DNA from 4 places in the Leisingera sp. JC11 genome. Region 2 is predicted to be linked to each of the others. Evidence: riboswitches for the same ligand, from Rfam matches in the RefSeq annotation. Region 2 holds a riboswitch; each other region holds the start of a gene.

What was found. A riboswitch is a leader RNA that binds a small molecule or an ion and turns the genes downstream of it on or off. The one in region 2 is predicted to bind cobalamin.
Region 1: another riboswitch for cobalamin. It lies ahead of AB1A62_RS06020 (aromatic ring-hydroxylating dioxygenase subunit alpha); the one in region 2 lies ahead of AB1A62_RS00895 (ABC transporter substrate-binding protein).
Region 3: another riboswitch for cobalamin. It lies ahead of AB1A62_RS01645 (DUF1636 domain-containing protein); the one in region 2 lies ahead of AB1A62_RS00895 (ABC transporter substrate-binding protein).
Region 4: another riboswitch for cobalamin. It lies ahead of AB1A62_RS06810 (DUF4198 domain-containing protein); the one in region 2 lies ahead of AB1A62_RS00895 (ABC transporter substrate-binding protein).

The regions. Positions count from the first base shown of each region.
Region 1 is NZ_JBFCVS010000004.1:80,339-85,908, reverse strand. Features, by position in the region: gene AB1A62_RS06035 (DUF6638 family protein) at 1-780, shown strand, start outside; gene AB1A62_RS06030 (hypothetical protein) at 955-1,221, shown strand; gene AB1A62_RS06025 (DUF1523 family protein) at 1,233-1,877, shown strand; cobalamin riboswitch at 2,113-2,312, shown strand; gene AB1A62_RS06020 (aromatic ring-hydroxylating dioxygenase subunit alpha) at 2,419-3,654, shown strand; gene AB1A62_RS06015 (hybrid-cluster NAD(P)-dependent oxidoreductase) at 3,659-4,744, shown strand; gene rpiB (ribose 5-phosphate isomerase B) at 4,886-5,335, shown strand; gene AB1A62_RS06005 (DUF5928 domain-containing protein) at 5,365-5,570, opposite strand, start outside.
Region 2 is NZ_JBFCVS010000001.1:180,156-185,725, forward strand. Features, by position in the region: gene AB1A62_RS00885 (ABC transporter ATP-binding protein) at 1-403, opposite strand, end outside; gene AB1A62_RS00890 (iron ABC transporter permease) at 400-1,449, opposite strand; gene AB1A62_RS00895 (ABC transporter substrate-binding protein) at 1,446-2,456, opposite strand; cobalamin riboswitch at 2,599-2,792, opposite strand; gene AB1A62_RS00900 (putative 2-aminoethylphosphonate ABC transporter permease subunit) at 3,064-5,079, opposite strand; gene AB1A62_RS00905 (putative 2-aminoethylphosphonate ABC transporter ATP-binding protein) at 5,085-5,570, opposite strand, start outside.
Region 3 is NZ_JBFCVS010000001.1:330,512-336,081, forward strand. Features, by position in the region: gene AB1A62_RS01625 (DUF1513 domain-containing protein) at 1-562, shown strand, start outside; gene AB1A62_RS01630 (DeoR/GlpR family DNA-binding transcription regulator) at 701-1,486, shown strand; gene glpD (glycerol-3-phosphate dehydrogenase) at 1,479-3,056, shown strand; gene cobO (cob(I)yrinic acid a,c-diamide adenosyltransferase) at 3,119-3,754, opposite strand; cobalamin riboswitch at 3,806-4,013, shown strand; gene AB1A62_RS01645 (DUF1636 domain-containing protein) at 4,112-4,522, shown strand; gene cobW (cobalamin biosynthesis protein CobW) at 4,525-5,559, shown strand.
Region 4 is NZ_JBFCVS010000004.1:267,647-273,216, forward strand. Features, by position in the region: partial or broken gene AB1A62_RS06785 (transposase) at 1-141, shown strand, start outside; gene AB1A62_RS06790 (ABC transporter ATP-binding protein) at 280-930, opposite strand; gene cbiQ (cobalt ECF transporter T component CbiQ) at 917-1,705, opposite strand; gene AB1A62_RS06800 (cobalt ABC transporter permease) at 1,702-2,286, opposite strand; gene cbiM (cobalt transporter CbiM) at 2,283-2,900, opposite strand; gene AB1A62_RS06810 (DUF4198 domain-containing protein) at 2,911-3,696, opposite strand; cobalamin riboswitch at 3,839-4,054, opposite strand; cobalamin riboswitch at 4,333-4,542, shown strand; gene AB1A62_RS06815 (TonB-dependent receptor plug domain-containing protein) at 4,701-5,504, shown strand.

The DNA.
Region 1 (5,570 bases), on a different contig from region 2:
GTGCATCTGGAGCATGAGGTCTTTGAGCAGGGCAATTTCTGGACCGCGCATTTCGGCGGGCTGTACCTGTTTCAGGACGTGGAGCATCCGGCGGTGATTGCCAGCGGGGCAAAGCCTGAAGGCGTGCCGCTGCGCCATGTGTTTGATCTGTCCCAGCGCAATGCGATTGCCAAGTTCCTGGAGCTGAACGGGCTGGCAGAGCCGGTGATCCGGGCGCGCGGTGTCGATGGCGCAGCAATCCTGCGGCAGAAGATGGGGTTCCTTGCCGTGTCCGTGCTGACGGAGAAGGGACGGGACCTGTCGGGCCTGTCGCGGTCGGACCTGCGGCGGATGGCGGCGCGGCATGCCGACGAGCTGCCAGAAGAATTCGAAGGGCTGGCGGCGCTGGTGCGCTGGGCCGAGGGCGGCGGCAAGTGGCCGCGGATCACCTCGGACCATCCGGCCTATTTCTATAGTCTCAGGGCGTCGGACACGCCCTGCCGCGATCTGGTCAACATGCTGCTGGCAGAGCTGTGCCCGCATGACTTCCGGCAGATGTTCATCTGCCACAAGGAGGAGTTCTACCGCCAGTACCAAGGGTGGCCGGAGACGAAAAAGGCCTATGCGGCGGAGTTCCTGGCGCGGGAGTATGCGGTGGACAAGGCCGGCGCGCGCGAGGCACTGTTCGGGCATGAGCCGGATATGGAGGGGCGGATGCCCCGGCTGCCGCGAAACCGGCGCAAGGGGGTGGTTGAGCGGGTCGGCCCTTGGGGGGCTGTGAACCGGGTGAGGGGGCGATAGTATGGAGCGCTTTAAGAAGTATCACTCTTCCAGAGCCGCTTGCGGCTCGGTTCACGCCCGTCCCGCCCCCGTCATGCCGGAGGCGTGCTTTCAGCACGACGGCGGGCGTGAAACGCCCCCCCTCGGGACGGGGCGCGAACCTGTGTTGGATGTGAAAACCCAGGAGCAACAGTGATGTTCGGCTTTATCCGCCTGCTCCTGATCCTTCTTGTGGTGCTGACCGTGGTCTACGCCGCGGTGTCCCTCTACTCGCGCGAGATGCGGCGGCTGAAGCTCAAGCGGCGCTGGAAAGAGAAGGGGTTGACCGGCGACCGCGCGGCCTTCATCCAGCGGGGGCTGAAACAATACGACAACTCGTTCCGGCGCAAGCTGATCCTCCTGGTCTATATCATCCCGCTGGGGGCGCTGGCGCTCCTGATCTACGTCATTAACTTCATGTGAGGCTCCTCCCCATGCGTTTCATCAAATGGGCTTTCCTGATTACATTCTGGGTGCTGTTCGGCGCCTTCCTGCATTACACGCTGCCGCAGTACGACGTGGTGCGCATCGTCAACACCTATGAGGAACGGCAGGAGCTGAACGATTGGACGCGGATCTTCTGGTCCAAGCCGGACGACCAGTCGGCAGAGCTGATCAACCGCGATGTCCAGTTCATCCAGGCGGTGCGCGGCAACGGCCGCAACATGGTCTACCGCAACGAGGACACCGGCTGGAACTGGCCGCCCTATTTCAAGTTCGACACCGCGAACCTCTACACGGACGCCAATGACAGCATCTCGACCAAGGCGAACCCGGAGTGGGTGGCGGTGCTGCATTACGGCTGGCGCAACGAGTTCCTGTCGATCTTCCCCAATGCGGTGACGATCAAGCCGGTGGCGGGGCCGGAGGACAAGCCAACCAACTGGTTTTCGATCATCTTCCTGGTGCTGCTCGGGGCGCTGTTGTGGGCCATCTATGTGCGCTGGCGCCGGTTCCGGCAGGCGCGGATCGACCCGATGATCGAAAGCGCCGAGGACAGCCTTTATGCGGCGGGCGACGCCATCGCCGAACGCAAGGGCCGGTTCCGGCGCTGGCTGGATACCTGGAAATCGAAGTGAGGAAAGGCCGCCGGTTGGGCGGCCTTTTTCATGGGCGTCCGGCGGCACCGGCGAATCGATTCGGGCGCGTGAAACCTGCGTAACTGCGTGAAAGATAAGCGCTTGCCGCAAATAGACCGGCGGATGCCGGTTTGAGATTCCGGCGTGTGATTCCGTTGCCAGTACAGAAAACCTGCATGTCTTTTTCCGGTTTTGGCGGGTCGGATTTGTCTTCGCCGTTGCGCCGGGATTAGGGCAGTTTCCGCCTCAGCAAGGTGCCGCCCTTCGGGGCGGAGAATTGGGAAGCTGGTGAAACTCCGGCACTGCCCCCGCAACGGTGACCCCGGGCAAGGCATGGCAATGACCACTGAAGGAGATCCTTCGGGAAGGTGCCAGGCCCCGCCGCCGAATGGCCCCGGGACAGTCCGGAAACCAGCCTTGCCAGGAAAACGTCAACCGCGGGCGGCGGCGGGGCGGTTGCAGGCGCGTGGCCTGCAATCTCTCTCCCCATGCCCGCAGCCAAGCCAACCTGCCGCGGGGATGCGGCAAAGGAGAGAAGCAGATGCTTCACGACAGCGATATTCTGGCCAAACTGGTGGCCCGTCAGAAAAACTATTCCCTGGAACAGGCGTTTTACACCGATCCGGGCGTGCTGGACCTGGACATGCGCCAGATCTTCTACCGCGAGTGGCTGTTTGCCATTCCCGCCTGCGAGATCCCGAAGGCGGGCAATTTTGTGACCCATCAGGTCGGCGCCTACAACGTCATCATCGTGCGTGGTACCGATGGTGAGGTGCGTGCGTTCCACAACGCCTGCCGCCACCGCGGGTCGGTTGTGTGCAAGGCCAAGAAAGGTAATTCGCCCAAGCTGGTCTGCCCCTACCACCAGTGGACCTACGAGCTGGACGGCTCTCTGCTGTGGGCGCGCGACATGGGGCCGGATTTCGATGCCTCCAAGCACGGGCTGAAACCGGTGCACTGCCGCGACCTGGCCGGTCTGATCTACATCTGCCTGGCGGATGAGGCGCCGGACTTTGACACCTTTGCCGCAGTGGCCCGCCCCTATCTGGAGCCGCATGACCTGGGTAATGCCAAGGTGGCCTATGAAAGCTCGATCATCGAGAACGGCAACTGGAAGCTGGTCTGGGAGAACAACCGCGAGTGCTATCACTGCGGCGGCAACCACCCTTCGCTGTGCCGGACCTTCCCCGAGGATCCGTCCGTCACCGGTATCGAGGGCGGCGAGACCCCGGCGCACCTGCAGAAGCACTTCGACCGGATCGAGGCGGCAGGCGTGCCGGCGCAGTTCCAGATCGACGCGCGCGGCCAGTACCGGGTGGCGCGGATGCCGCTGAATGAGGGCGCTGAGAGCTATACCATGGACGGCAAGGCGGCTGTCGCCAAGAAGCTGGGCCGGGTGCCGTTTGCCGATGCGGGCACGCTGCTGAAGTTCCACTACCCGACCACCTGGAACCATTTCCTGCCGGATCATTCCATCGTGTTCCGGGTGACCCCGATCAGCCCGACCGAGACCGAAGTCACCACCAAGTGGTTGGTGCACAAGGATGCGGTCGAGGGCCAGGACTATGACCTGAAGCGGCTGACCGAGGTCTGGGTCGCGACCAACGACGAGGACCGCATCGTGGTGGAGGACAACCAGCAGGGCATCAACTCGCCCGCTTATGAGCCCGGCCCCTATTCGGAAGTGCAGGAAAGCGGCGTGATCCAGTTCTCCAACTGGTATGCCGAGCACCTGACCCGTGCGCTGACCGGCCGCCACCTGATCGCGGCGGAGTAAGCGGATGGGACTGCAGGCCAACTTCGAGACGCTGGACGAAACCCTGGCGTGGAAGGACGACGAGATGCTGGAATGCGTCTCGGTCGTGCCGGAAGCGCCGAACACCGCCACCTTCAGCTTCCGCGCGCCGTCCGGCGCGTGGTTCAAATACCAGCCGGGCCAGTTTATGACGCTGGAGCTGCCGGTGCCGGGCGGGACCGTCTGGCGGACCTACACCATCAGCTCCTCGCCGTCGCGGCCGCTGTCGATCTCGGTCACGGTGAAGGCGCAGTCTGACAGCATCGGCACCCGCTGGATGCTGGACAATCTGCGCCCGGGCATGTTCCTCAAAGCCTCCGGCCCGGCGGGCGTGTTCACCCTGCCGAAGCGCCCGAACGGCAAGTTCCTGTTCATCTCCGCAGGCTCCGGCATCACGCCGAGCCTGTCGATGACCCAGTATCTGTTCGACCGCGGCCAGTCGCCCGACGTTAGCTTCATCAACTGCGCCAAGCGGCCCAGCGAGATCATCGCGCGGCGCCAGCTGGAGGGCATGGCGGCGCGGGTGCCGGGGATCAAGCTGAACTTCGTGGTGGAAGAGGATGATCCCTATCAGGTCTGGACCGGCTACCGCGGCCAGCTGAACCAGATTATGCTGGGTCTGATCGCCGGCGACTACCTGGAGCGCGAGGTCTACTGCTGCGGGCCGGAGCCGTTCATGCAGGCCGTGCGCGACATGCTGAACGGCCTCGGCTTCGACATGGAGAACTACAACCAGGAAAGCTTTGGCGCGCCGGTGGAAACCGAGGCAGACGCGCCGGAGCTGGACGATGTGGTTCCGGAAGAGACCGCTGCCGCCGAGATCACCTTTGCCGCGTCGGGCGTGACCGCAAACTGCACCGAGACCGATACGGTGCTGGCGGTGGCCAAGGCGTCGGGCCTCAACATCCCGTCGGGCTGCACCTTCGGCATCTGCGGCACCTGCAAGGTCAAGAAGACCGCGGGCGACGTGCATATGGTCCACAACGGCGGCATCTCGGAGGAGGATATCGAGGCAGGGTATATCCTGGCCTGCTGCTCCAATCCGATCGGCCGCGTCGAAGTGGAAATCTGATCCAATGGAGGGCCTGTTTCAGGCCCTCCGTTTTCTGCCGGTCCTGGCGTGCGGCAACAAAGTGATTGACGCCGCCCCCGTCCCTTGGTCAACACGGGGCCAAGCCTCTTATCCCCCGTTGCGACACAGGACCACGAGACCATGACTGCCAGCAAACGCATTGCCCTTTCCAGCGACCACGCCGCCATTGAACTGCGCAAGGCCGTTGCCGCCCATATCGAAGCACAGGGCTGGGAGGTCAAGGACATCGGCCCGCAGACCCCGGAAAGCACCCACTACCCCAAGCACGGCGCCGCCGCGGCGCAGCTGGTGGCATCCGGCGACTGCGCGCTGGGCATTGTCCTGTGCGGCACCGGCCAGGGCATCATGATGGCAGCAAACAAGGTGAAGGGCATCCGCTGCGGCGTCTGCTCCGACACCTTCTCGGCCAAGATGATCCGCGCCCACAACAACGCCAACATGCTGTCGATCGGCGCCCGTGTGGTCGGCGAAGGGCTGGCGCTGGAAATCGTCGATGCCTTCCTGGGCACGGAGTTCGAAGGCGGCCGTCACGGCACCCGCGTCGACATGATCAACGCGCTGGAAGATTAAGATTTACTGTTCGGGGGTATTTCCCCCGATCAATCCGCAAACAGATAATGGGTCCCGGCAATCTGCCGGGTCTTGTCACCGGGCAGATTCAGGAAACCGCTGAGCTGGTCTGCATTCTCCTCCAGGCTGCTGCTTTCCCGCATTTGATAGAGCTGGCTGAAGCCGGCATCGCGGATGCGGTCGCCCTCATGCAGGATATCGTTGCGGATCGTCGGCAGCAGCCGCTCCAGCGTCA
Region 2 (5,570 bases):
CCCGCGGCGCAAAGTTCTTCATTTCCACCGTGCGCAGCGCCTTGTCCACCAGCTGGGTGTCTTCGCTGCTCCAGGGTTTCAGCGCCGACAGCCAGGGGGTGCGGCCCAGTTCGACGACGGACCGTGCGGTGATGCGCTCAGCCGTGTCGGCCTGCTGTTCGACAATGGCGATCCGCTGGGCGATCTCCCGGCGGGTCAGCCGGGCCAGCGGTTGGTCCGCCAGCAGCACTTCGCCATGCGAGGGTTTGGCCAGGCCCGACAGCAGCCGCATCAGGGTCGACTTGCCCGAGCCGTTCGGGCCCACCAGCGCCAGCGTCTCACCCGGCTGCACCGCCAGCGACACGTCCTGCAGCAGGGTTTTGCCGCGCACGGCAAAGGACAGGTTGCGGGCTTCAATCCTCATCTCGCAGTCCTTTGCCCGCGCACCAGGATCACCGCAAAGGACGGCGCCCCGATCAGGGCGGTGACCACCCCGATGGGCAGCACCTGGCCGGGGATGATGATGCGGGAGACGATGTCGGCAGCGATCAGGAACACGGCGCCGGTCAGCGCCGCGGCCGGCATCAGCCTGCGGTGTCCTGGGCCGACCAGGAACCGCGCCGCATGCGGGATCACCAGGCCGACAAAGCCGATCGAGCCGACGATCGACACCATCACCGCGGTGGTGAGCGCAGTGGCAAAGATCAGCACCACCTGAACCCGGCGGACCGGGATGCCGAGCGAGGCCGCGGAGTCGCTGCCAAAGGTGAAGGCGTCCAGGGCGCGCGCGTGAAACCGGCAGATCATCCAGCCCGCCAAGGCCAGCGGCACCGCCAGCCACACGTCCGGCCAGCGCACGCCGCTGAGGTTGCCCATCAGCCAGAACATGATGCCGCGGGCCTGATCCGCGTTGGCGGATTTGGCGATAATGAAAGCGGTCAGCGCATTGAACAGCTGCGAGCCGGCAATGCCCGCCAGCACGATCTGCGCCGCTGCGGCGCGGTTGCCCCCTGCCCCGGCGGCCCGCGCCAGAATGGCGACAAAGCCGAACGCCAGCAGCGCCCCGTTGAAGGCGCCGAAGGACAGCGACAGGGCGCCGCCGCCGAGGCCGGCAATGGTGACCGCCACCGCCCCGGTCGAGGCGCCGGCGGAAATGCCAAGGATATAGGGGTCTGCCAGCGCATTGCGCAGCAAGGCCTGCAGCACCACCCCGGCGACCGCCAGCGCCGCCCCGCAGGCCGCAGCCACCAGCGCCCGCGGCAGCCGGTAGCTCCAGATGATGCCCTGGTCCACCGGATCCACCGGCAGGCCTGCCCCGGCCAGCTTGTTGGCCAGAACCGACAGGACAAGGTCAGGCGCAAGCGCGGTCTCCCCGATCATTGCGCCTGCCAGAACCGCCGCGGCCAGCACCGGCAGGGCCAGGCAAGCGCCCCGGAAGCCCTGCCATGCGACTGCGGCGGCTGCGCTCATTCGCCGTTGCCGATCGCGCTGAGTTCAGCGGCCAGATCCTCCAGCGCCGGGATGGCGCGGATGGTGGCGTCCATCGCCTGTGCATCCATCACCACGATACGGTCGTTCTTCACCGCGTCCATCTGGCTGGCGACCGGATCGGTGCGCAGGAACTCCAGTTTCTTCTCGTAGTCGTCAGCGGCAAAGCGGCGGCGGTCCATGCGGGCAATCACGATCACCGTCGGGTTGGCCTTGGCGATGGTTTCCCAGCCAACGGTCGGCCATTCCTCGTCGGTTTCGATGACGTTCTTCAGGCCCAGCTGCTGCATCATGTAGCCCGGGGCGCCTTTCTGCCCGGCCACGAACGGATCGCTTTCCATTTCGGGCGAAGAGAACCAGAACACGGCGGAAGCATCCTCCAGCGCAACTTCCTGTGCCTTGGCAACAGCTGCAGCCTCGCGCGCCTTGTAGTCGGCAACCAGCTCAGCGCCCTTCTCAGCCTCGCCGAAGATCGCGGCCAGTTCCTCGATGCCCTGATAAAGGCTGTCGGTGGTGAACATCCGGGTGCGGGTGCCGTCGCCGCCGGTGGTGTTGTCCTTGCCGACGCAATCAGCGGGCATCACATAGGTCGGGATGCCGAGGTCGTGGAACTGCTCCCGCTTGGCGACCACGCCTTCGGGGCCGACATGCCATTCATACTGGGCTGCCACCAGGCCGGGGCGCTTGGCCACCACGCTTTCAAAGCTGGGGTCGTTGTCGGCCAGGCGTTCGACCTTGTCGTTCAGCTCGGCATATTCGGGCAGCACGTCGTTGAACCAGACCGAGGTGCCCAGCACCTTGTCGCCCAGGCCCAGCGCATACAGCACTTCAGTGGCGGCCTGGCCAACGGTCACGGAAGACGCAACCGGCGCCTCGAAGGTGACGGTCTCACCGCAGTTTTGAATGGTCAGCGGAAAACTCTCGCTGGCGGCAGCAGCCTGAGCGGCCGCAAGGAAGGAAAGGCCCATCAGGCCGGAACGCAGGAACATGATCTTCGATCTCCATATGTCAATGACCGGAGAACGGGTGAAAGGGCATTGACCGGCAAGGCTGGGTATCTGGCCCCATTTTGCGGCGCCGGACAGCGGCGGCGCATCTTGCCGGCAACCTCCCCGGACAACCCCGTCCGGTGTGCTTCAGTTTTTCACCGGCAGGTCTCCTGACTGGCGGGTCATTGCCTGCGCCGTCTTCCCGGACCGCGTGGATCCAGTGACATCATGGCACAGCACTCGCCGCCTACAGTTGCGGGGGCAGTTCCGTTTGGCGCCGGCTGGCACCGCGGATTCCCTCTTAGCCCTTGCGGGACCGGTAAAGCGCGCGTAGCGCATCACTTCCGTTGCGGCAAGAAAAACTTCAGCGGATTCCGGAAAACTTCAATCCTGGCTGTGCGGCCCCCGCCTGCTGCGGGGGCCTTCAGAAGCCAAGAGAGAACTGCGCCAGTTTACTGCGGCGGAAGGCACCGCCGCCTCCCGCGCCCCCGCTGCGGACCCGGTCAGCAGCCCGGCTCCTGGGCACCGCCGTTCAGCTCCTGCGTTGCGGCCGCGATGGGGCCGGCGGCAACGGCGGCCTCTTCAGGCTGCCCGGCGGAAACCGCGGTTAGCGGCTGCGCCAGGCCTGGGTGCGGCGCAGGATGCCGCGGGAGGCCAGCAGGTGGATGATCCGCGCCAGCGCGTTAGTGTAGAAGATCATCATCCCCATCGCCGCTGCCGGGGCGATATCGCCTGCGTCATCCATGTTCAGCACCGCAATCGACGCCAGCGTGGTCTTGGGCGAATAGAGGAACACCACCGCCGACACCGTCGTCATTGCGTTGACAAACAGGTAGATCGAGATGTCCAGCACCGCGGGCAGGCAGACCGGCACCGTGACGCGGGCAAACAGCTTCATCGTGGGTTGCTTGAGCGAGGCGGCAACGGATTCAAACTCCCGGTCCATCTGCTTCAATGCAGTCACAGCCGTCAGATGCGACACCGTGTAGAAGTGGGTGACGGTGCAGACCACCAGGATCGCCATGGTGCCGTAGATCGCATTGAGCGGATTGGCGGGGTTGTTGAAAAAGAAGATATACGCCAGCCCCAGCACCATGCCGGGGATTGCCATCGGCAGCATCGCAAACATCTGGAAGATGGCGCGCCCGGTGCGGAAGCCCTTGGACTTCTCCACCAGATAGGCGCCGAAAAACACAACCGCGGTGCCAGCCACAGCCGTCATCAGCGCCAGCTTGATCGAGTTCACATAGGATCCCCAGCCACCGCCATCCATCCTGTCGAACTGGTAGTTGTTGAGGCTGAGGCTCAGGTCGTAAGGCCAGAACTTGATCAGCGCCGCAAACTGGCAGACTACCAGCAGCCCGGCGATGAAGATGCCGATCAGGGTGCAATAGGCAAAGAAGATACGGTCCATCTTCTTGTTCGGCTGCGGCTCATAAGGCACCGAGCGTGCCGACAGCAGCGCCACCTGCTTGGACTGCACCATTCTGTCGATGGCAAAGGCGAGGATTGCCGGGATCACCAGCACCACCGAGACCACCGCGCCCATTTCAAAGTTCTGCTGGCCGATCACCTGCTTGTAGATGTCCACCGCCAGCACGTTGAACTGGCCGCCGATCACCTTGGGCAGGCCAAAATCGGTGATCACCAGGTTGAAGACCACGAAGGCCGCCGAGATCAGGCCATAGCGTGCGCCGGGCACGGTGACGGTCCAGAAGGTGCGCCAGGGAGTGGAGCGCAAGCTGGCGGCGGCTTCGTAGAGGCGCGCGTCAGAGATCGCCAGCGCGGTTGAGATGATGATGAAGGCATGCGGGAAAGTGAAGAAGACCGAGCCGATCACGATGCCGATGGGGCCGTAAATGCTGGCGCCGAACAAGAGCTCCTTGATCATTCCCTGGTTGCCGAACAGGTAGACCAGCGCGATACCGGGCAGCAGCGACGGCACCAGGATCGGCGCCATGGCGATCAGCCGGAACACCCCCTTGTATTTCATGCAGCTGCGGTTCAGCGCGTAGGCGAACCAGAAGGCAAGCGAGACGGTGACAACGGTACTGAGGACCGCGATCCACAGCGAGTTCTTGATCGAGTTGAACAGCGCAGGCGTCGAGAAGTAGGAGACGAAGTTGTCCAGCCCCTGCGCCTGCACGGGGCGCAGCTGCACCCGGCGGAACGTGTTGGAGTCGAGCGTGACCCATTCGGTGCCGGTCTGCAGGTTGGAGCCGATCAGGAAGCGGCCTGTGCCGGTGGTATTGCGGATCTGGTACATCACCGGGCTGCGGAAGCTGAAGTCCGGGAAGAAGCCGGTGACCGGCAGCCGCCCGTCGGCGCCGGTGGACAGGTCGGCATCGGCAAAGGTGCCGCTGGTTGCGTTCAGGTCCGCGCCGGTCAGGATGATGCCGTCGAACTGGCCCGCCTCGTCGCTGACCTGAAATTCATACTGCGACAGCTCCACCCGGTAGGTGGAGAAGGATTTCGACAGCATCGCATAGAGCGGGAAAACCAGCGACACGACCAGGTAAAGCGCGATGATGATCATGCTGCCGCGCATGATGATGTCGTCGCGGCTGAGCTTGCCCTTGATCACCGGTCCTGCCGGCATGATGGATTGAGTGGTTTCAGTCATCTGCGTCACGCCCCCTGCCCGGCTTTTGCAAAGGCCATCAGGCGGTTGTCAGGCAGTTCGATTTCCATCTGGCAGCCGGCCTCCAGATCCAGGCGCCGCACCGCGTTGATGGAGAAGTCGGCAATCAGTTCCTTGCCGCCGAAACGGTCATTAGTCAGGCGGCAGCGCCAGAAGGAGCCGAGGAATTCCATTTCCGCCAACTGGACGTCGATGCAGTTGCGGTTGCCGCTGCTTTCCAGGTAGCCGGCCTCATGCGGGATCACGTCCTCGGGCCTGATGGCGGCAATGACCGGGGTGCCGTCGGTAAATTCATGCGGCAGGCAGGCAAAGGTCTTTTCCCCCACTGCCAGACGGCCGCCCTTGGCAACGGAAGAGCTGATCTGGTTCATCTCTCCGATGAAGTCGGCCACGAACAGGTTGGCGGGCTCGCGGTAGATTTCGGTCGGGGAGCCGACTTGCTCAATCACGCCGTGGTTCATCACCACGATGCG
Region 3 (5,570 bases), 150 kb from region 2:
CGGCATCGAAACCCACCCCGACAGCGGCCGCGCCAAGCTGAACCTGCCTGATATGCGCCCCAACCTCAGCTACCTGAGCCTGGACGGCGAAGTGCAGGAACAGCTGGAGCTGCCGCCAGAGCTGCGTCTCAATTCGATCCGCCACCTGGCGGTGCGGGCGGACGGCACCGTTGGATTCGCCATGCAATGGCAGGGCGATCTGGGCGAACAAGTCCCCACCGCCGGCCTGCACCTGCCCGGTGGCGTGCCGCGACTGCTGGCCGAGGATGACGCGCGGGTGCTGAACATGCAGGGCTACGGCGGCTCCATCGCCTTCTGCGCTGATGGCAGCCGGATCGGCGTCACCTCGCCGCGCGGCGGGGTGCTGCAAGTGATGGACACGGTCAGCGGCGTGCTGCTGGCAGAGCACAAGATGGCAGATGTCTGCGGACTGGCCCCCTCCGCCGGCGGCTTTACGGCCAGCACGGGAACCGGCCAGTTCTATGCGGTGTCGGATAGCGGCCAGCATGTGCTGCACCATGCGGAATTGGCCTGGGACAACCACCTGATCCCGCTGATCTGAAGCCAAGTTTCATGGTACTGCACAGGCGCGCCCGCCACGGCGCGCCTTTTCGTTTTCGAAACCCGCGAAAGCAACACGAAAACAAATAGTGACTCCACGCGCGCGATGCGCTACAGAATCGCAGCGAAAGGAAAGCAAATGGATGCTGCAAGCCGTCATAACGAAATCATCTCTCTCCTGAACCGTCAGGAGCGGGTCGAGGTTGAGGATCTCTCGCAGCGCTTTGGCGTGTCCTTGCAGACCGTGCGCGCCGATTTGCGCGACTTGTCGGCGCGTGGTGTCTTGTCCCGCGTGCACGGCGGTGCTGTCAGGGTCAGCTCCGCTGCCAGCCAGGGCTATGAGGACCGGCGCAAGCTGAACGCCGGCAACAAGCTGGCGATGGCCGCCCTGGCAGCAGAGCTGATCCCCGACAATTGCTCGCTTTCGCTCAACATCGGCACCTCTACCGAACAGGTCGCCCGGGCGCTGTCCGGCCACAGCGGTCTGACAGTGATGTCTAACAACATCAACATTATCAACATGATGATGGGCGGACAGGCCAAGGAACTGATCCTGGCCGGCGGCACCGTGCGGCAAAGCGACGGCGCCATCGTCGGCGAGGACGCGGTGGAGTTCTTCTCCCGCTACAAGGTGGATTTCGCTGTAATCGGCGCCTCTGCGCTGGATGCCGACGGCGCAGTGATGGACCACGACGCCCGCGAGGTTTCAGTCGCCCGAGCGATCCTGAAGAATGCTCGGCAGAGGGTACTGGTCTGCGACGGCAGCAAGTTCGACCGCTCCGCGCCGGTGCGGATCTGCGATGTCTCCGACCTGGACGTGGTGATCACCGACCGCCCGGTTCCCGAAGATTTTGCCGAGGCCGCGCAGGCGGCCGGCACCCGCATCCTGACCGCAGGACAAAACGAAAGCAGCGAAAATGACTGACACGCCTGTAACGGACCTTTTCATCATCGGCGGCGGCATCAACGGCTGCGGCATCGCCCGCGACGCCGCCGGCCGCGGCCTGTCGGTGACGCTGGCAGAGATGAACGATCTCGCCTCCGCCACCTCCTCGGCCTCGACCAAACTGTTCCACGGCGGGTTGCGCTACCTGGAGTATTTTGAGTTCCGCCTGGTGCGCGAAGCGCTGATTGAGCGCGAGGTGCTGCTGAATGCGATGCCGCATATCTCCTGGCCAATGCGCTTTGTGCTGCCCTTCCACAAGGACATGCGCTTTGATAGCGAGACCCCGACGTCGAAGCTGCTGACAACCTTCATGCCTTGGATGAAGGGCCGCCGCCCGGCCTGGCTGATCCGGCTGGGGCTTTTCCTGTACGACTCGCTTGGCAAGCGTGGCATTCTGCCCGGCACCGCAAAACTGGATCTGGAGGCCGACCCGGCGGGCAGGCCCCTGAAGGACAAGTTCAAGACTGCCTTTGAATACTCCGACTGCTGGATCGAGGACGCCCGCCTGGTCGTCCTGAACGCCCGCGACGCACAGGCCCGCGGCGCCGAGATCCTGACCCGGACCAAGGTGCTGTCAGCCGAGCGCCATGCGGACCACTGGGTGATCACCCTGCAGGACCAGGCCACCGGCGACACCCATCAGCGCCGCGCGAAAATGCTGATCAACGCTGGCGGGCCTTGGGTCGCAGACGTGCTGCATCAGAAGCTGGGCCAGAACAGCCGCGAGAATATCCGCTTGGTGCGAGGCAGCCATATCGTGGTGCCGAAACTGTTCGATCACGGCCGCTGCTACTTCTTCCAGGGAACCGACGGGCGGATCATCTTTGCCATTCCCTATGAGGAGGACTTCACCCTGATCGGCACGACGGATGCGGACCACGCTGACCCGGACACCGCGCCGGAATGCACCGAAAGCGAACAGGAGTACCTGATAAATTTCGCCTCCGGATACTTCAATCAGCCGCTCAAGCGCGAGGATATCGTCTGGACCTACTCCGGCGTGCGCCCTCTTTATGATGACGGCGCCAGCTCTGCTACTGCGGCCACACGTGAATATGTGCTGACGCTGGATCAGGCCCAGGCGCCGCTGCTCAACGTCTTTGGCGGCAAGATCACCACCTACCGCAAGCTGGCAGAGGCGGCGCTGGCAAAGATCGGCGAGGTGTTCCCGCAGCTGCCCGCGGACTGGACCGCAGGCATTGCCCTGCCCGGCGGCGATTTTGCGGTGGCGGATGTGGAAAAGCTGCAAAGCAAACTCGCAGCGGACTATCCGTTCCTGACCCCCTACGGAACCCGCCGCCTGATCCGCGCCTATGGCACCGAGGCCTGGGAGGTGCTGGGCGAGGCCAAATCCGCGGCTGATATGGGGCAGGACTTCAGCGCGACAATCACCGCGCGGGAGCTGGATTGGGCGATTGCCCGCGAATGGGTACGGACCGGAGACGACTACCTGTGGCGGCGCACCAAGCTGGGGCTGCGGCTGGATGAAGCCCAGCGCGCGGCTGTGGATGCCTATATTCAAGGAAAAGCGTCACAGCTCGCGGCATAACGCGAAGAGGCGTGCGAACCCGAGCGGAGGCGCTGCCCGGCCTGCCGGCCGGGCGAAAGATCTTAAAACTCCACGCCCTTCTGTGCCTTCACGCCGGCGCGGAACGGGTGTTTGATCTGCCCCATCTCGGTCACCAGATCAGCGATCTCGATCAGCTCTTCCTTGGCGTTGCGCCCGGTCAGCACCACATGGGTCATCGGCGGCTTCTGCTCCACCAGGAACTCCAGCACCTCCTCCAGGTCAAGATACTCATAGCGCAGCGCGATGTTGATTTCATCGAGCAGAACCATGGTGTTGCGCTCGTCGAGGATCATCTCCTTGGCCTTTTCCCAGCCCTTCTGCGCGGCGGCAATGTCGCGCGCCTTGTCCTGGGTTTCCCAGGTGAAGCCCTCGCCCATCGCGTAGAACTGGCACAGATCGCTGAAGTTTTCCTCGATCAGCGTCCGCTCGCCGGTCTGCCAGGCTCCTTTGATGAACTGCACCACGGCACAGGGCATCTTGTGGGCGATGCAGCGCATGATCATGCCGAACCCCGAGGAGGATTTGCCCTTGCCCGGCCCGGTGTGGACGATGATCAGGCCCTTCTCGCCTTCCTTGGTCTTCATCATCCGGTCGCGCGCGGCCTTCTTCTTGGCCATCTTGGAGGCGTGACGGGCGGCTTCTTCCTCTGAGATGCCGGTTTCAGACTTTTCGCTCATGGGGGCTCTCCAGCTGTTTGACCCCATGTCTTGACAAAGAAGCCCGCCATAGCGCAAGGGGGTTCAGCTGGTTCCTGTGAAAACAGGCGAAGAGGGAATGTGAAGGCCTCGCTGAGGCTCAAGCACAGCCGCCCCCGCGACCGTGACCGGATGAGGCCGCCATGCCACTGGGAAAGCCCCGGGAAGGCAGGATGGCCGGCAAGGCCCCGCGCCTTGGCATCCGCAAGCCGGGAGACCTGCCAGCGAGAGAGAGAGATCAACGGGCAGACGGGGTGTTCTGCGACCGGGTGAGGGACTGGCACGACACAGTTCCTTTCTGGCCATCCCGCAAGCCCTGCCGCGACAGGAGACGCGCTGATGGCTGACGAAATGGCAGGCAAGACTGCCAGCACCCAGGGACCGGTCACGCTGACCGTTTGCCTCACCTGCCGCCGCGAGGGCGCCGATCCCGAGGCCGCCCGCCCCGGCGCCATCCTGCACGCAGCCCTGGAAGAAGCCGGGATGCCCGAAGGCGTCCGCCTGCGCGGTGTCGAATGCCTGTCCTCCTGCAAGCGCGGCTGCGCCGTTGCGCTGGTCGGCGGCGCAGAGCGCTGGACCTATGTCTACGGCGACCTCGACCCGGATCAGCATGTCCCCGATATCCTGGAAGGCGCTGCCGCCTATGCCGCCACTGCGGACGGCGTCGTGCCCTGGCGCGAGCGCCCGCAGACCTTCCGCAAGCAATCCGTTGCCCGCATCCCGCCGGCCAAGTTCTTCTCCGAGGAGTAAACATGAGCGACCTCAACAAGATCCCCGTCACCGTCATCACCGGCTTCCTCGGTGCGGGCAAGACCACCCTGATCCGCCACCTGATGCAGAACCCGCAGGGCAAGCGCCTGGCGGTTGTGGTCAATGAATTCGGCACCGCCGGTGTGGACGGCGACATCCTGAAATCCTGCGCCGACGAGAACTGCCCGGCGGAAAACATCATGGAGCTGGCCAACGGCTGCATCTGCTGCACCGTGGCCGATGACTTCATCCCCACCATCGAGCAGCTGATGGACCTGCCGGAAAAACCCGACCACATCGTGATCGAAACCTCCGGCCTGGCACTACCCAAGCCGCTGCTGAAAGCGTTTGACTGGCCGGCGATCCGCTCCCGCATCACCGTTGACGGCGTGATTGCGCTGGCCGATGCCGAGGCGGTCGCCAAGGGCCAGTTCGCCCCCGACCTGGACGCCGTGCAGGCCCAGCGCGAGGCCGATGACAGTATCGACCACGAAACCCCGCTGTCTGAAGTGTTTGAGGACCAGATTTCCTGCGCCGACATCGTGCTGCTGTCCAAGGCCGACCTGGCCGGCGACGCAGGCGTCGAGAAGGCCCGTGCGGTGATCGAGGCCGAAGCGCCGCGCAAGCTGCCGATCCTGCCGATGAGCGAAGGTGTCATCGACCCGCGCATCATCCTGGGCCTGAACGCGGCGGCCGAAGACGATCTGGAGGCCCGCCCCAGCCACCACGACGGCCACCACGACCACGAGCATGACGATTTTGAAAGCATCGTTGTCGAAATGGGCGAAGTCTCCGACCCGGAAGCGCTGCAGAATGCCATCGTGAAACTCGCCCGCGAGCGCAACATCCTGCGCGTCAAAGGCTATGTCGCGGTGGAGGGGAAACCGATGCGGATGCTGCTGCAGGCCGTGGGCGAGCGCCTGCGCGCCCAGTATGATCAGCCTTGGGGCGCGCAGCCGCGCAAGACCGCCCTGGTGGTCATCGCCGAACATGACGACATCGACGAACAGGCCATCCGCGCCGAGCTGGGGGCGTAAGCTATGCTTCC
Region 4 (5,570 bases), on a different contig from region 2:
CGATAGTAAAAGCTCCGCCAAAAGCGGCTCAATCGGGCCGAAACCATGTTCGGCAGGCTCAAGGACTAGCGGCGTGCGGCAACCCGCTACGGCAGACACCCCAAGGTCTTCGTCTCCGCCATCGCACTCGCAGCACTGTTATCTACAAGCTTGGAAACACAATGTGTCCAGAGCCCAGGTCAACTGTTCTGGCTTTCGCAGGCTCATTTGGATGACAGAAACATGATTGGCAGCAACGGTGCTTGTTGGCCCCCGACGCGCCCCGGATACCCGTGTGTCCTAAACCCGTACGAGTTCCCGGTCCTTCAAGTGATACTCTTTAGGGGCAACCTGTGCGCGGAACTCCGGGTCGTGGCTGACCAGCAGGATCGCCTGGTCCAACCCCTTCAGGATTTCTGTCAGCCGCGCGTAGTTGCTTGGGTCCAGCGCGTTCGTCGGCTCATCAAGAATGAGCACGTCCGGCTCCATGGCCAGCACCGTGGCCAGTGTCACCAGCCGTTTCTCGCCACCCGACAGCTTGTGAGTGACCCGGTCGCGCAGGTGCATCAGCCCCAGGCGGGACAGCACAGCGTCAACGATGGCCAGGGCCTCCTGCTTGGACTTGCCCAGGTTCAGCGGGCCGAAGGCCACATCCTCGGCCACTGTCGGGCAGAAAAGCTGGTCATCGGCGTCCTGAAAGACAAAACCTACGCGGCGGCGCATCTCATGAAAATCCGCTTCGCTGCTGCAAGGTTTTCCAAATGCCGCGACGGTACCGCTGGCCGGGGCAATCAGCCCCATGATGATTTTCAGGAGCGTCGATTTTCCGGCTCCGTTCGGTCCGACGATCGACAGCCGCTCCCCCGCGTTTAGCTGCATCGACACGCCTTCCAGAACCGGGTCCAGCCCCGGATAGGCAAAGTGGATGTTGTTCAGATCAAGAAGCAGCATAGATGGCCTCGGCCCAGATCAGGGCAGCAAGAGCGGCGGTAAGAGCCGCGGCAAACAACAGGTCGGACCTGCCCAGGCGGAAGTCTTCCAGCAGGATGATGCGGCCGGAGAACCCCCGGCACTTCATCGCTGCCAGAATGCGTTCCGACCGCTCGATGGCGCGCACCAGCATCATACCCACCAGATAGCCGTAGCTGCGGTAGGTGTGCCAGTTTGTTCCGGGGCGGAAACCGCGCAGTTTCATCGACGTGCGCAGACGCTGGTATTCCTCGCGCAGGACATCGATGTAGCGGATGGTGAACATCATCAGATGCACCAGCCGTTCCGGCGTCTTGAGGGCAAACAGCGCATGCCCCATGGTCACGGGTTCCATAGACCCAACCAGCGTCATGACCGCCAGGATGACGGCATTTGCAGTCAGGGCAATCTCGGCCGCGCGCCGCAGGCCTTCCCAGCTTGCTTCCAGCCCCCAAACGGAAAAGACCGGTGTGCCGGGTATGGTGAACGGCAGCAGCACCAGCATGAAGATGATGAAACTGTCCATCATCGCCATCCGTTTCAGCGTTTTCCGGGGCGGCAGGCCGGAGTAGGCCAGCAGCCACATCGACAGGCCAAGCGCGGCCGACAGCACCCAAAGATTGCTGAGGGAGACCACCACCACAGCATAGACCGCGGTCATCACGATGCGCATCCGAGGATCAAGCGTGGTAACTTTGGCCCGGAAGGCGCCGATGCCGCTGAGCGGTTTTTCGTCGCCAGTCAGAACATAGGTCATTCGATGCTGCCGATCTTGCGCCGTGCGGCGATGTAGAAGCCCAGCCCGAACAGGCCAAAGATGTAGCCGATGCCGCCAAGCACCGACTGAAAATCCGACTTGTTCTTGAACGCGGTCAGCTCCTGCCGGAGCGGGCGCAATTCATTGCGCATCATGGCGGCAAGCTCAGCGCGGGCTTGGTCGGACAGGCCTGCAGCCGTGGCAGCCGACGGGATTGCAGCGGTGCTGGCCGCTGCAGGCGCCGCTGCGCTCGGGCTTTGCCCCATGATCTGTGCGACCTCTGCGGCGTCCATGATTGCCTCGGCGACATGGCCGGCGCCAAGGTCGCCGCGAAAGATATGCGTCACTGGCTCTGACGGGGTGAACAGAAAGAAACCGTCGGTGTCTGTCCTGGTTTCGCCCAGTTTGCCGCCAGCTTGGTCAAAAACCTCTATCAGCAAGTCCGGCGCCATTTCACCATTGGAAAAGCCAACCTCGCCCTCAATGTCCGATCCCGAGGGAAACACAGCGGAAATCACGTTGTGCGCCAATGCCGGCAGCGGCGCCAGCAGGGCGAGGATCAAAACGCAGGAGCGGATCATGCCAAGCTTCCTTTCGTGTCACCAAACAGCTCGGGCTTGACCCGCCGGGCCAGGAAAATGGCGGCGCCGGTCAGCAGCGCTTCGATGACCATCACCGGGATGTGGGAAAAAAACACAAGCTTGGCTGCCAGGATAAATTCATCGCCTGACAGCATCAGAGAAACTGCGACAGCGAGGGTCGTGGCAGCAATCGCTGCGCCGCCGCCGATGCCGCCCCAGATCGCTCCCTGCAGGGGAGAGCCGCGCGCCACCAGCGGCCGGAACATCAGCCCAACGAGAACTGCAGGCAATGCGATATTGACGGCGTTAACACCCAGGACAGTCAGTCCGCCAAAGCCAAAGAACACCGCTTGCAGCAGCAGGCCGACAAACAGGGCCGGAAACGCGGCCCAGCCCAGGACAAGCCCCGCCAGCCCGTTCAGGATCAGGTGAACCGAACTGGGGCCGATCGGGACATGGATCAGCGAGGCCACAAAGAAACTGGCCGACAGAACCCCCGCCGCCGGAATTCGCTCCAGCGGCAGGCTGCGCAGACCCATCGCAATACCGCCGACGGCGGCAACCGCGCCGCCGATCACAACCGGGTTCGACAGTGCGCCGTCTACGATATGCATCGGTCTACTTTCACTTGAGCTCTTCAGCACGGATCCACAGCACAGCATCCTGGCTGAGTTCCTTGCCGTCGTGCTCGGTCGCCGGACCGGAACCCAAGGCCGCAAAGCCCCAGTAGCCTGCCTTCGGAATGCCGAAGGAGAACACGCCGTTCTGGTCGGCGATGGCAACAATCGCGCCGCCCGGCATTTCACCCACGGAGGGGCTGGTGGTGGAGAATTTCTCCAGGTCCGGTTCAGCCGCCATGAATTCGACTTCGATTTCGGCACCGGGAACCGGCTTGCCGTCTGCCAGAACCTGACCGGAGAAGGTGGAGCCGACGATCACGTTGTAGGGCTTGTTCAGCGGCAGGATCTCGGTGGCCAGGCCCACCGGCTGGTCCCAGTCGGTGGGCAGAGTATTCCGGTTCAGCACCACCTTGGAGATCTGCTGGATGTAAATGTCTTCGCTTTCCTCGTAATAGGGCGAGGGCACGGTCACCACGACATAGTCGCCGGAGCGTTTCACCGGCACGGACGCCTTGTAGGCCGAAGCTTCGTTCTCAGCACCCTTGAAGGTGGCGGGCTCCAGGCGGTCCGACAGGTCGGTCTTTTCGCCCTTGTGGATCATGAAGAATTCTTCCGGCGTGCCCATGTCCATGGCGTGGCCATTGGACATCGGATGCCAGAAGACCAGGCCCATCGGCACGTCGCCCGGCTTCTCGATCAGCGCGCTTTCGGTGTAGTTCAGCTGGAAATGCGCCGACGCGGCGGCCGGCAGGGAAACGGCCAGGGCTGCGGCCAGATAGTTCAGTTTCATTTCGTCCTCATTCGACGACGCAGGCACACCTGCAATCAGGAATGAACAACGGGGAGTAGCGGCACGGAAACGCCTGAACGGCACACGCGCCAGACGCGCACCCCGGCGTCCGGTGGAAAAGGGCAGAACCCCCGCAAGCGGAGCCTCAGTCCTCGCGTCCGGCAGGTCTCCTGACTCGCGGGTCCTGGTTCGGCTGGCCTTCCCGGGGATGTTCCCAGTGGCGTTTTCAGCGTCACTCACCGCTCACAGTTGCGGGGGCAGTCACGGATTTGGTCCCTTTTGGGTACGCCGCACCGTGTTCCCTATTTCTTCCGCTGCGCATTGAAACACTCGCGGAACCGGTCACCTTGGCTGAATGACAAAACGGAATTTCCGAGTCAAGAGAATCGTCTTCAGGACATCAGCGGGTTTGGCGTGGAAGATTTTGGCTGCGGCTGCGCTGCGCTGATCAACAGACGGGCATGTTTCGATCAAAGGATCAAGCAATGGCCGCTGCCTTTCGCAACTTGTTGAGTGCTTTATCAATCGTCATCACACAAAACATGGCAAAGCGGCTTTGGCGTTATGGATGCCAGCCCGGGACCATTTGTACTCAGGTGGCGAATTCTCCCGCTTGACAGAATGAGTTCAGTTTGCCTAAGTCCCGGCCATTCTGGTCCGGCTGGGAGACCACCCGGTTAAAAGGGAACACGGTGAGGTGTAGCCAACAGGCGCCGAATCCGTGACTGCCCCCGCAACTGTGAGCGGAGAGCAATGCTGCGATATGCCACTGCCCCGAGGGGCGGGAAGGCGCGGCAAAGCCTCGACCCGCGAGTCAGGAGACCTGCCAGGATGATCACCCTGTCCGGGTGCGGGGCGCGCCAAGGACAACGGACTTCCGTAGTGGTGGCAGTTTTCACCGTCTGCGGGGGCAATGCCTTCCAAAGACCCAAATTTTGAACGTGCTGCCCGGCATGGGCAGCCGCTTGGCCTGTGCTTGCTGCGCGGGCCGGGAGGAATGGAATATGCGCAAGGCAAGCCTGTCCCTGGCCGCGGCCCTGGCCGCCGCACCTGTAATCGCAACCGCCCAGGATGACGAGGTCACCGATCTGGGAGAGATCATCGTCTCCGGCGGCTTTACGCCGGTCGAGGCCCAGAAGTACGGCCGCTCAGCCACTGTCGTAACCAGCGAAGAAATCGAGAAACGCGGCATCACAACCGTTCAGGACGCGCTGCGTTCAGTGCCCGGCCTGATGGTGAGCGGCTCCGGCGACAGCTTTACCCAGGTCCGCATCCGCGGCGCAGAAGCCAATCACACGCTGATCCTGATCGACGGCGTCGAAGCCTCGGGCGGTGACAGCGAGTACATTCTGTCCGGCCTGGACACTGCCAATATCGAGCGGATCGAAGTCCTGCGCGGCCCGCAATCGGTGTTCTACGGCTCCAACGCTTCGGCCGGTGTGATCAACATCATCACCAAGTCCGGCGGCATCGGCACGGAATACGGCGGCAGCGTGGAAGCGGGGTCCGACGGCTACCGGGCCTCGGCCCGGGTTTCGTCGCGGACCGAACGCGGCGGTATCGCCTTCAGCTTCGCCCATGACAATGACGACGGCTATGACACCTCGGGCGATGGCGGTGAAGAAGACGGCATCCGCCGCAATACACTGCAACTGAAAGGCGACTATCTGGTTACCGACCGGCTGAAGCTTGGCTTCAACTTCCGCACCTCGGATGAACGCTATGACAGCGACCGCACCTCCTTCACCGCAACGGATGCGGCCAGCTATTGGAGTGCCCCATCTGAATTGGCCCACCGTTATGTTTAGGAAACGGAGGACTGAGAATGGCGAACAAGCGACACAAGCCTGAGGAAATAGTTCAGAAGCTGCGGC